Regions from separate parts of the Oryzihumus sp. genome, predicted to be linked through region 2. Evidence: riboswitches for the same ligand, from Rfam matches in the RefSeq annotation. Region 2 holds a riboswitch; each other region holds the start of a gene.
What was found. A riboswitch is a leader RNA that binds a small molecule or an ion and turns the genes downstream of it on or off. The one in region 2 is predicted to bind S-adenosylmethionine.

Region 1: it holds a riboswitch for S-adenosylmethionine, as region 2 does, so the genes downstream of both, metX (homoserine O-acetyltransferase MetX) here and ACXVGS_RS16785 (bifunctional o-acetylhomoserine/o-acetylserine sulfhydrylase) in region 2, are expected to answer to the same signal.
Region 3: it holds a riboswitch for S-adenosylmethionine, as region 2 does, so the genes downstream of both, ACXVGS_RS10165 (aminotransferase class V-fold PLP-dependent enzyme) here and ACXVGS_RS16785 (bifunctional o-acetylhomoserine/o-acetylserine sulfhydrylase) in region 2, are expected to answer to the same signal.
Region 4: it holds a riboswitch for S-adenosylmethionine, as region 2 does, so the genes downstream of both, ssuE (NADPH-dependent FMN reductase) here and ACXVGS_RS16785 (bifunctional o-acetylhomoserine/o-acetylserine sulfhydrylase) in region 2, are expected to answer to the same signal.

The regions. Positions count from the first base shown of each region.
Region 1 covers NZ_JBTCWL010000004.1:79,187-81,377, reverse strand. The annotation lists gene ACXVGS_RS01740 (DUF4192 domain-containing protein) at 1-721, shown strand, start outside; SAM riboswitch class IV at 804-915, shown strand; gene metX (homoserine O-acetyltransferase MetX) at 950-2,089, shown strand; gene ACXVGS_RS01730 (universal stress protein) at 2,150-2,191, shown strand, end outside.
Region 2 covers NZ_JBTCWL010000082.1:8,848-11,038, forward strand. The annotation lists gene ACXVGS_RS16785 (bifunctional o-acetylhomoserine/o-acetylserine sulfhydrylase) at 1-1,044, opposite strand, end outside; SAM riboswitch class IV at 1,143-1,260, opposite strand; gene ACXVGS_RS16790 (polysaccharide deacetylase family protein) at 1,332-2,191, opposite strand, start outside.
Region 3 covers NZ_JBTCWL010000032.1:19,540-21,730, forward strand. The annotation lists gene ACXVGS_RS10165 (aminotransferase class V-fold PLP-dependent enzyme) at 1-1,128, opposite strand, end outside; SAM riboswitch class IV at 1,181-1,297, opposite strand; gene ACXVGS_RS10170 (DNA translocase FtsK) at 1,488-2,191, shown strand, end outside.
Region 4 covers NZ_JBTCWL010000021.1:31,988-34,178, forward strand. The annotation lists gene ACXVGS_RS07525 (ABC transporter substrate-binding protein) at 1-250, opposite strand, end outside; gene ssuE (NADPH-dependent FMN reductase) at 250-825, opposite strand; SAM riboswitch class IV at 1,084-1,198, opposite strand; gene ACXVGS_RS07535 (RNA polymerase sigma factor) at 1,335-2,191, opposite strand, start outside.

The DNA of each region.
Region 1 (2,191 bases), on a different contig from region 2:
GTGCTGCCCCACGGCGGGCACGCTGCTGCAGCCCGGCCACGAGGTGCCGGCGGTGGCCGACTTCGTGGGCATGGAGGTGGCGCCGCTGGTCGACCGGGAGGCCCTCGTGGCCAGCCTGCAGCCGGGGTCCCACCCGCTGCTGACCCGCGCGGTGCGGGCCTGCGCGCAGGAGTGGCTCCAGGTGGTGTCGGACGGCCACGACGAGCACCAACCCGACCTGGAGAAGCAGCGAGCGCGGGCGCTGGCCGTGTGGGCCGAGCTGCTGCGTGAGGACGACGCGGCCCCGGCGGTCACCGACCTGCCGCCGGGCGACCTCGCCCTGGCCGCGTGCTCGCTGGTCGACGTGCACCTGCGTGACGCGCTGGTCGCCTGGCTGTGTCCCGGCACCCTCGAGCTGGACCTGGTCGACCCGGGCCTGCGTGAGCAGCTGCGCCGCTTCCTTCCCGTGCGTGGCTGGGGGCGTGGGGAGCCGGACGTCGCCGAGGTCACCGCACAGCGCCGGGTCGAGGCCAGGCTGGTGGCCCTGTGCGGGGTCCTTCCCGACGAGTGGGCGGTCGCGGCCCTCACGGTGCTGGCCAACCTCGCCTGGTGGCGCGGCGACGGCGCGCTCACCCGAGTCGCGCTGGACCGGGCGCTGGCGGTCGACCCCGGCTACCGGCTTGCCGCGTTGCTGGAGCGCATGGTCGACCTCGCGATCCGTCCCGACCGCGCCTCCGCCTGAGCCGTGTGGCCCTTGGGCAGGGGGGTCCAGCACGCGGACGGTCGGTCGGGTCGGTGGGGCGTCGGGCGTACAGTTGCGGGCAGGTCATGAGCTCCAGCGCGTAGCCCCGGCTTGCTGGACGGCAACCCTCCACCGCGGTGGGGTGCCCCGGGTGATGACCGGGCCACCTGGACCACAGGTGGCAAGCGCGGGCCCGGCCGGGCCCTGACGACCTCCCAGGGAGCCGCCGTGACCGTGATCTCCGACCCGCTGCGTGCCACGACCGGCCCCGGCCGTCGGCAACTCGCCGTCGGTGGCCTGGCCCTCGAGGTCGGCGGCTCGCTGCCGGAGGTGCGGGTGGCCTATGAGACGTGGGGCCGGCTCAACGCCGCCCGCGACAACGCCATCCTCGTCGAGCACGCCCTCACCGGGGACAGCCACGTCGCCGGACCGGCCGGCGCGGGCCACCCCACGCCGGGCTGGTGGGACGGGCTGATCGGTCCCGGCCGGCCGCTGGACACCAACCGTTTCCTCGTCGTCGCCAGCAACGTCCTCGGCGGGTGCCAGGGCACCACCGGCCCGGCCAGCAGCGACCCCGACGGGCGCCCCTGGGGCAGCCGCTTCCCCTATGTCACCGTCCGCGACCAGGTCGAGGTGGAGGCCCGCCTGGCCGACGCGCTCGGCGTCGAGCGCTGGGCGGCCGTCCTCGGCGGGTCCATGGGCGGCATGCGGGCGCTGGAGTGGGCGGTCACCCACCCCGACCGGGTGGAGGCCTGCATCGTGCTGGCCAGCGGTGCCTACGCCACCGCCGAGCAGATCGCCTGGTGCCAGCCGCAGCTGCTGGCCATCCGGCAGGACCCGCACTTCCGGGGCGGGGACTACTACGGCCACCCGGTCGGCCCGGACGCCGGGCTGGGCCTGGCGCGCCGGATCGCGCACGTGACCTACCGCAGCGAGCACGAGCTGGCCGAGCGCTTCGGGCGCCACCCGCAGGGGGAGGAGCAGCCGCTCGGCGGCGGGGGGCGGTTCGCGGTCGAGAGCTACCTGGACCACCACGCGGACAAGCTGGCCCGGCGTTTCGACGCCAACTCCTACCTCGTGCTCACCGAGGCCATGAACTCCCATGACGTGGGCCGCGGCCGCGGCGGTTGGAAGGCCGCCCTGGAGCGGGTGACCGCCCGGCTCACGGTCGCCTGCGTCGACTCCGACCGGCTCTACCCGCCTCGGCTGTCCGACGAGATCGCGACCGCGCCGGCCGCCGTCGGCCCCGCGCACCGGGTTCGCTCGGACTACGGCCACGACGGTTTCCTCATCGAGATCGGGCAGGTCGGACAGATCCTGCGCGAGGCCCTCGGCGAGGCGTCACCGTCCTCACGACGCGCCCGCTGATATCCGGTACGGTCGCCGCACGGAGCAGCACGCGCTGCGCGACTGGACGAGGAGGTTCAGGTGGCCGTCGTTGTGGGCTACGTGCCGACGAAGGAGGGGCGA
Region 2 (2,191 bases):
GGGGCTGTACTTCTGCGCCTTGGCGTAGCTCTCGTGCTCGGGCAGCGAGGCCCACACCACGCGCTCGACCTCGTCGCGGCCCTGGAGGAACGCCGCGACCTTGCGGGTGTTCTCCAGGTGCCGGTCCAGGCGCAGGCTGAGCGTCTCGACGCCCTGGGCGATGAGGAAGGCGTTGAACGGCGAGATCGCCGACCCGAGGTCGCGCAGCAGCTGCACCCGCGCCTTGAGGATGAACGCCAGGTTGGCCCCGAGCGGGCTGCCGACGCCGAGGTCCCGGGCGAAGACGAGCCCGTGGTAGCTCTCCTCCGGGGTGTTGTAGTTGGGGAACTTCTCCGGATCGCGGCCGTAGTCGAACGTGCCGCCGTCGACGATGACGCCCGCGATCGCCGTGCCGTGGCCGCCGAGGTACTTCGTGGCCGAGTGCACGACCACGTCGGCGCCCCACTCCAGCGGGCGGATCAGGTAGGGCGTGGCGATCGTGTTGTCCACCACCAGCGGCACCCCGGCCTCGTGGGCGACGCGCGCGACCGCCTCGATGTCGAGCACCTCGGACTTGGGGTTCGAGATGGTCTCGGCGAAGAACAGCTTGGTGTTGGGGCGGACCGCGGCCTTCCACGACTCGATGTCGTTGGGATCGGCCACGAAGGTCACCTCGAGCCCGAACTTGGGCAGCGTGTGCTTGAGCAGGTTGAAGGTGCCGCCGTAGAGCGAGGGGCTGGCCACGACGTGGTCGCCGGCCTCGGCGATGTTCAGGATCGCCAGCGTCTCGGCGGCCTGGCCCGAGGCGACCAGCAGCGCGCCGACGCCACCCTCGAGCGAGGCGATCCGCTGCTCCACCGCGTCCTGGGTGGGGTTCATGATCCGCGTGTAGATGTTGCCGAACTCCTTGAGCGCGAACAGGTTCGCCGCGTGGTCGGTGTCGCGGAACACGTAGGAGGTGGTCTGGTAGATGGGCAGTGCCCGCGCGCCGGTCGCCTCGTCGGGGACCTGGCCGGCGTGGACCTGCCGCGTCTCGAAGGACCAGTTCGGGGTGGTGTCAGTCATCGGGTTCCCTTGCCTCTCAGCACTTCTCACGTATGACGAGTGGTCGCGAGAGGTGCGGGGCGCACCTCACGCGAGGTGCGGGGATACCACCAAGGGTGTCTCCGCGCTTGCGTTGCGCCGTCCTGTGGCGCACCGCCTGGTCCTCACCCGGGGCACCCCACCGCGGTGGAGGGTTGCCGGTCAGCGAGCCGGGGCTTGGCGCTGACACTCATGACCTGTGACCGACATTAGGCCGCGCTCCCGGCCGCTGGAACGGCCGTCTCTCATGGCGGACGCCGGCGCTCCGCTCAGATGCCGAGCGCCGAGAGCGTGACGAACGAGTATCCGGCTGCCCGCAGCTGGCTGATGACTCGGGGCAGGGCGTCCGCGTCGAGGGTGGTGTGGTCGTCGGGGTTGGACCCGACGTGCATGAGCACGATCTCGCCGGGGGTGCGCGCGGCCAGGACCCGGGCCACGACGGTGTCGGCGCTCTGGCCGCCGGAGGTGCCCTTCCATCCGAGGGTGTCGATGGTCCAGCCGACGGCGACGTAGCCCATGCCGTTGACCAGGGACAGCGTGTGCGCGGTGTACTCCCCGAACGGGAAGCGGAACAGCGGCCTGGGGCTGCGCCCGGTCACCGCGGTGATCGCCGCGGCGCCGTCGCTCACCTCGGTCCGCACCGCGGCGTCGGACAGGGTGCTCAGGTGCGGGTGGTTGTCGGTGTGGTTGCCGATCCGCCCGTAGGTCGCCATCTGGCGGGACAACGCGGGGAAGGCGCGGACGAAGTCGCCGGTGAGGCAGAAGCTGGCCGGCACGTGCTGGGCCTTGAGCGTGGCCAGGATCGCGGGGACGCCGTCACCGTTGGCGCCGGCGTCGAAAGTCAGCGCGACGACCTTCGACGTCGTGGGGACGCGCGAGACCACGGTGCCGAGCAGGTGGGCCGGCAGCCCGGGGTTCGCCGGCCGAGGCGAGGTGGTCGGCGGCCGCGGGGTGGTGCGCGTCGGTGCCGGAGCCGTCGGAAGCGGAGTGCTGGTCGGCCGGGTCGTGACGCTCGCGCGGGTCGACGGGCTGGGTGCACTCGTCCGGGTGGACGTCGGCGTGGGGCGGCCCGTGGTGCTCGTCGCCGGCCCGGAGGTGGCCGGCCGGCCGGACGTGGTCGGCATACCGG
Region 3 (2,191 bases), on a different contig from region 2:
CGACACCAGTGAGCTGTCGACGCCGTCCACCGTGAAGGTCACCACCCCCACCCGGTCGTGCTCCTCACCGAACACCGACCACGTGGTCACGCCCTCGATGACGGCGAGCCCGGACTGCAGGCGCTGCGCCAGGGCCGACTCGTGGGCCTCGATCGCGTCACGGTGGGCCTCGACCGTGGCACACGCGGCGGCCAGGGCGATCGCGCCGATGACGTTGGGGCTGCCCGCCTCGTGCCGGGCCGCCCCCTGGCTCCACTGCACCTCACGCTCGCTGACCCGTGCCGTCGCCCCACCGCCGCGCAGGTAGGGCGCCGCCGCGTCGAGCCAGTCGGCCCGGCCGACCAGGACGCCCGCACCGAAGGGGGCGTAGAGCTTGTGCCCGGAGAACGCCACGTAGTCCACGTCAAGCGCGTCCAGGTCGATGCGCCGGTGCGGGGCGAGCTGCGCGGCGTCCAGGGCCACGCGCGCGGCATACCGGCGGGCGACCTCGGTGACCCGCTCCACGGGCCACAGCTCACCGGTGACGTTGGATGCTCCGGTGACCACGACCAGCCGTGGTCCGTCGCTGGACCGGGCGTGCTCGGCCAGCGCCTCCTCGAGCAGCACCAGGGCGTCCGCCACGCTGCCGGGCACGGGCAGGCGCACGGTTCGCCGCTCGTCCCAGGGCAGCAGCGCCGCGTGGTGCTCGGACTCGAAGACGAACGTCGTGGTGCGCCGGGGCAGCGCCCGTGCCAGGAGGTTGAGCGAGTCGGTGGTGTTGCGGGTGAAGACGACCAGGTCCTCCTCGCGCGCCCCGACGAAGGAGGCCACCTGCTCGCGGGCCTGCTCGTACCACGCGCTGGTCACCTTCGAGGCGTAGCCGTTGCCGCGGTGCACCGAGGAGTAGGTGCGCAGCGCGGCATCGACCGCGGCCTGGACGGACTCCAGTGCCGGGGTGCTCGCCGCGTGGTCGAAGTTGGCGTAGTCCACGACCGTCCGGTGCAGCGTGGGCACGCCCAGGTCGGCGGCCACGGTGCGCGGCAGCGGCGTCAGGAGGTCCTGCGGCAGCGCGGGAACGGGGCGCAGGTGGTCCCGCGGGGCGGGGGCGGGCGCCTGGTGGTGGGTCCGGCTGATGGTGGCGATCGACAACGAAGCTCACTCCTCGGTGGTCCGGTGGACCATCGAGGCCTTCGGGCTCGCCGGTCCGCGCTTGCCGGCACCGCGGGCGCGGGCCGACCGGGTCGTCACCCGGAGCACCCCGCCGCGACAGGAGGGTTGCCGGCCAGCAAGCCGGGGCTTGACGCTGGCACTCATGACCTGGGCTCGACCGTAGCGGCGCCGGCGCGGGCCTGCCCACCTTTCGGGAGTGATGTCCCGGGATGTGAGACCTGGCGACCGGGGCGGCAGCCGGGAGCAGCCCCGGTGACGGGCGCCCGCCACGCGACGCGCCGGAGGCCGGGGCGCGTGTGACGCGTGATGTCGTCGGGGCGATCGCGTAGCCTGCGAAGGTGGCGACCCGGACGACCTCCTCCTCGCGCTCGAGCTCCTCGGGACGCGGCGGCGCCGCGCGCCCGGCGGCGCGGACGCCTGCGGCCAATCGCAAGCCCGCCGCCCGCAAGCCTGCTGCCCGCAAGCCGGCGCCGCGCAAGCCCGCGCCCCGGGCGGCCACCCTGCCCTGGCCGGTGCGCGCCGTGCGTGGTGCGTGGATGGGCGTGGCCCACCTGGCCGGCGGCACGGTCCGCAAGGTCGGCCACAGCGCGCGTGAGCTCGAGCCGGAGCACCGTCGCGACGGCGTCGGCTTCGCGCTCATCGCCCTGGCCATCATCGTGGCCGCGCGCGAGTGGTGGGCGCTGCGCGGTCCGGTCGGCGACGTGGTCCACGCCGTGGTGGCCGGCACCTTCGGCCGGGTCGGCCTGGCCGTCCCGATCGTCCTGATCCTGCTGGGGCTGCGCCTGCTGCGCGCCCCCGACGAGGCCTCCTCGACCAACCGCATCGGCATCGGCCTGACGGCCCTGGCCTTCTCCGCTGCCGGCCTGGTGCACATCTCCGCCGGGGTGCCGAGCCCGTCCGACGGGGCGCCCTCGATGCGCGAGGCCGGCGGCATCATCGGCTTCCTCGCCTCGAGCCCGGTCGTCGCGGGCGTCACCGTCTACGGCGCGGTGCCGATCCTGTTGCTGCTGGGGGCCTTCGGGCTGCTGGTGACCACCGCCAC
Region 4 (2,191 bases), on a different contig from region 2:
TCGCGGCCGACTGGATGTCCTGGGGTCCGCTGGTGGTGTTGCCGACCCACCTGAGCCGGATCGTGGGGAAGTAGCCGAGCTCGGCGGCGAGCTCGGGCAGGGTGACGTTGTTGGCCGAGCCCTGGTAGCGCAGGGTCACCGGCCCCTTCGCCGAGCCGGCCGCCTCGGTGGAGGGCAGGGAGCACGCCGTGAGGGCAGCGGCGCCGCCCAGGGTCAGGACGAGGAGCCGGGTCGTGGTCCGCGCGCGCATCAGGCCACCGCCTCGCGGCGCTCGGGGCGGGCGCCGAGGAGGGTGCGTCCGGCGAGGGTGTCGAGGAAGACCGCAGTCACCTCGCGCAGCGGCCGCGCCGCCGACTCCTCGAGCAGCACCTCGCCGCTCTCGAAGAGGGTGACCTCGCCGGCCAGGACGAACCAGCCCGGGCTGATGCTGCTGGGGCCGAGACTGGCGAGCACCGGTCGCAGGGCGTAGTCGACGGCGAGGACGTGTGCGGGCGTGCCGCCGGTGGCCACGGGAAGGACGACCTTGCCGCGCAGCGCGAACTGCGGAAGCAGGTCCAGGAAGGTCTTGAGCAGCCCGCCGTAGGCCGCCTTGTAGACCGGGGTCGAGACGACGACCGCATCGGCTGCCTCGAGGCTGCCCACCGCTGCGGCGATGTCCGGGTCGTCGGCGTCGCCGCGCAGCAGCGGCCCGGCGGGAAGGTCCCGCAGGACGATCGGGGCGACGAGGTGCCCCGCTTGTTGCAGCTGCCGGGAGATCTCGGAGAGCACCCCGTCGGTGCGGGAGGCGGTGGAGGGACTGCTGGAGATGGTGGCTATGACAGCCATGAGGGGTCCTTTCATGGGCAGGGGGCATCGCCGGCCGTGCGACTTGGCCCGCGGAGGGCCGGCCGGCGCAGAGCCGTTGCTGGGGAAGGGTTCTCGCTGGTGCGAGAGGAGGAGGACTGCTCTGGTCAGCGGCGACAGAGCGCGCTGGAGACCCGGAGGAGGTCGACGTGCCGACGCCGGGCCGGGTAGAGCGAGGGTGGCCCGCTGCTCCCAGATCCCTTGGCCCTCATGGGTTTCCGTCCTCGATGGAGGCATCGAGCCTCGCGCTTGCTCCGGTCGGTCGACCGGAGCCAGGTCTTCACCCGGAGCACCCCACCGCGAATGAGAGGGTTGCCGTCCAGCAAGCCGGGGCTGTGCGCTGGAGCTCGTGACCTGCCCCGAAACTAGCCGTTCAGGGATCGCCTATCAAATGAGTAGGAATTGTCTCTCGCATGCTGGGATGCCGGCACGGGGACGACCCGCTCGGGGCCGATGGCACGGCGAGGACCCGCATGCGGTTCGCGCGGGCACTACCCCAGCTGGTCGCGACGGCGGGTCAGGTAGGCGATCTCGGCGGTGTTGCCCGTGAGCCCGATGGCCGCGTCGTACGCCGCGCGGGACTCCTGGCTGCGGCCCAACCGGCGCAACAGGTCGGCGCGGGTCGCATGGAAGGCGTGGTAGCCGGCCAGCGTGTCCGCGAGACGGTCGACGGCCGCCAGTGCCACTTCCGGGCCGTCGAGCTCAGCGACCGCGACGGCCCGGTTGAGGGCGACGATGGGTGACGGGTCGAGGCGGACGAGCTGGTCGTAGAGGGCGACGACCTGCGACCAGTCGGTGTCGCGCACGTCGCGGGCAGAGGTGTGCACGGCGTTGATCGCGGCGAGGACCTGGTAGCGGCCCGGGGGCCTCCCCATGGCCAGACGCTCGCGCACCAGCTGGTGCCCCTCGGCGACCAGCGCCGCGTCCCAGACACCTCGGTCCTGCTCGGCGAGGCTGACCAGCTCGCCGCTCGACGAGACGCGGGCGGTGCGGCGGGCCTCGGTGAGGAGCATCAACGCCAGAAGCCCGGCCACCTCACCGTCCTCCGGCAGGAGTGCACGGACCAGGCGCGTCAGCCGGATCGCCTCGGCGGTCAGGTCGTGACGCACGGGGTCGGTGTCGGGGCCGCTCGCCAGGTAGCCCTCGTTGAAGACGAGGAAGAGGACGGCGAGGACGCCGGAGACGCGTGCCGGGAGGTCCTCCGCGGACGGCACGCGATACGGGATGCGGGCGGCCTTGATCTTGGCCTTGGCCCGGGTGATCCGCTGGGCCATGGTCGTCTCCTGCACCAGGAACGCGCGGGCGATCTCGGGCATGGTCAGACCGCCGACCATGCGCAGCGTCAGCG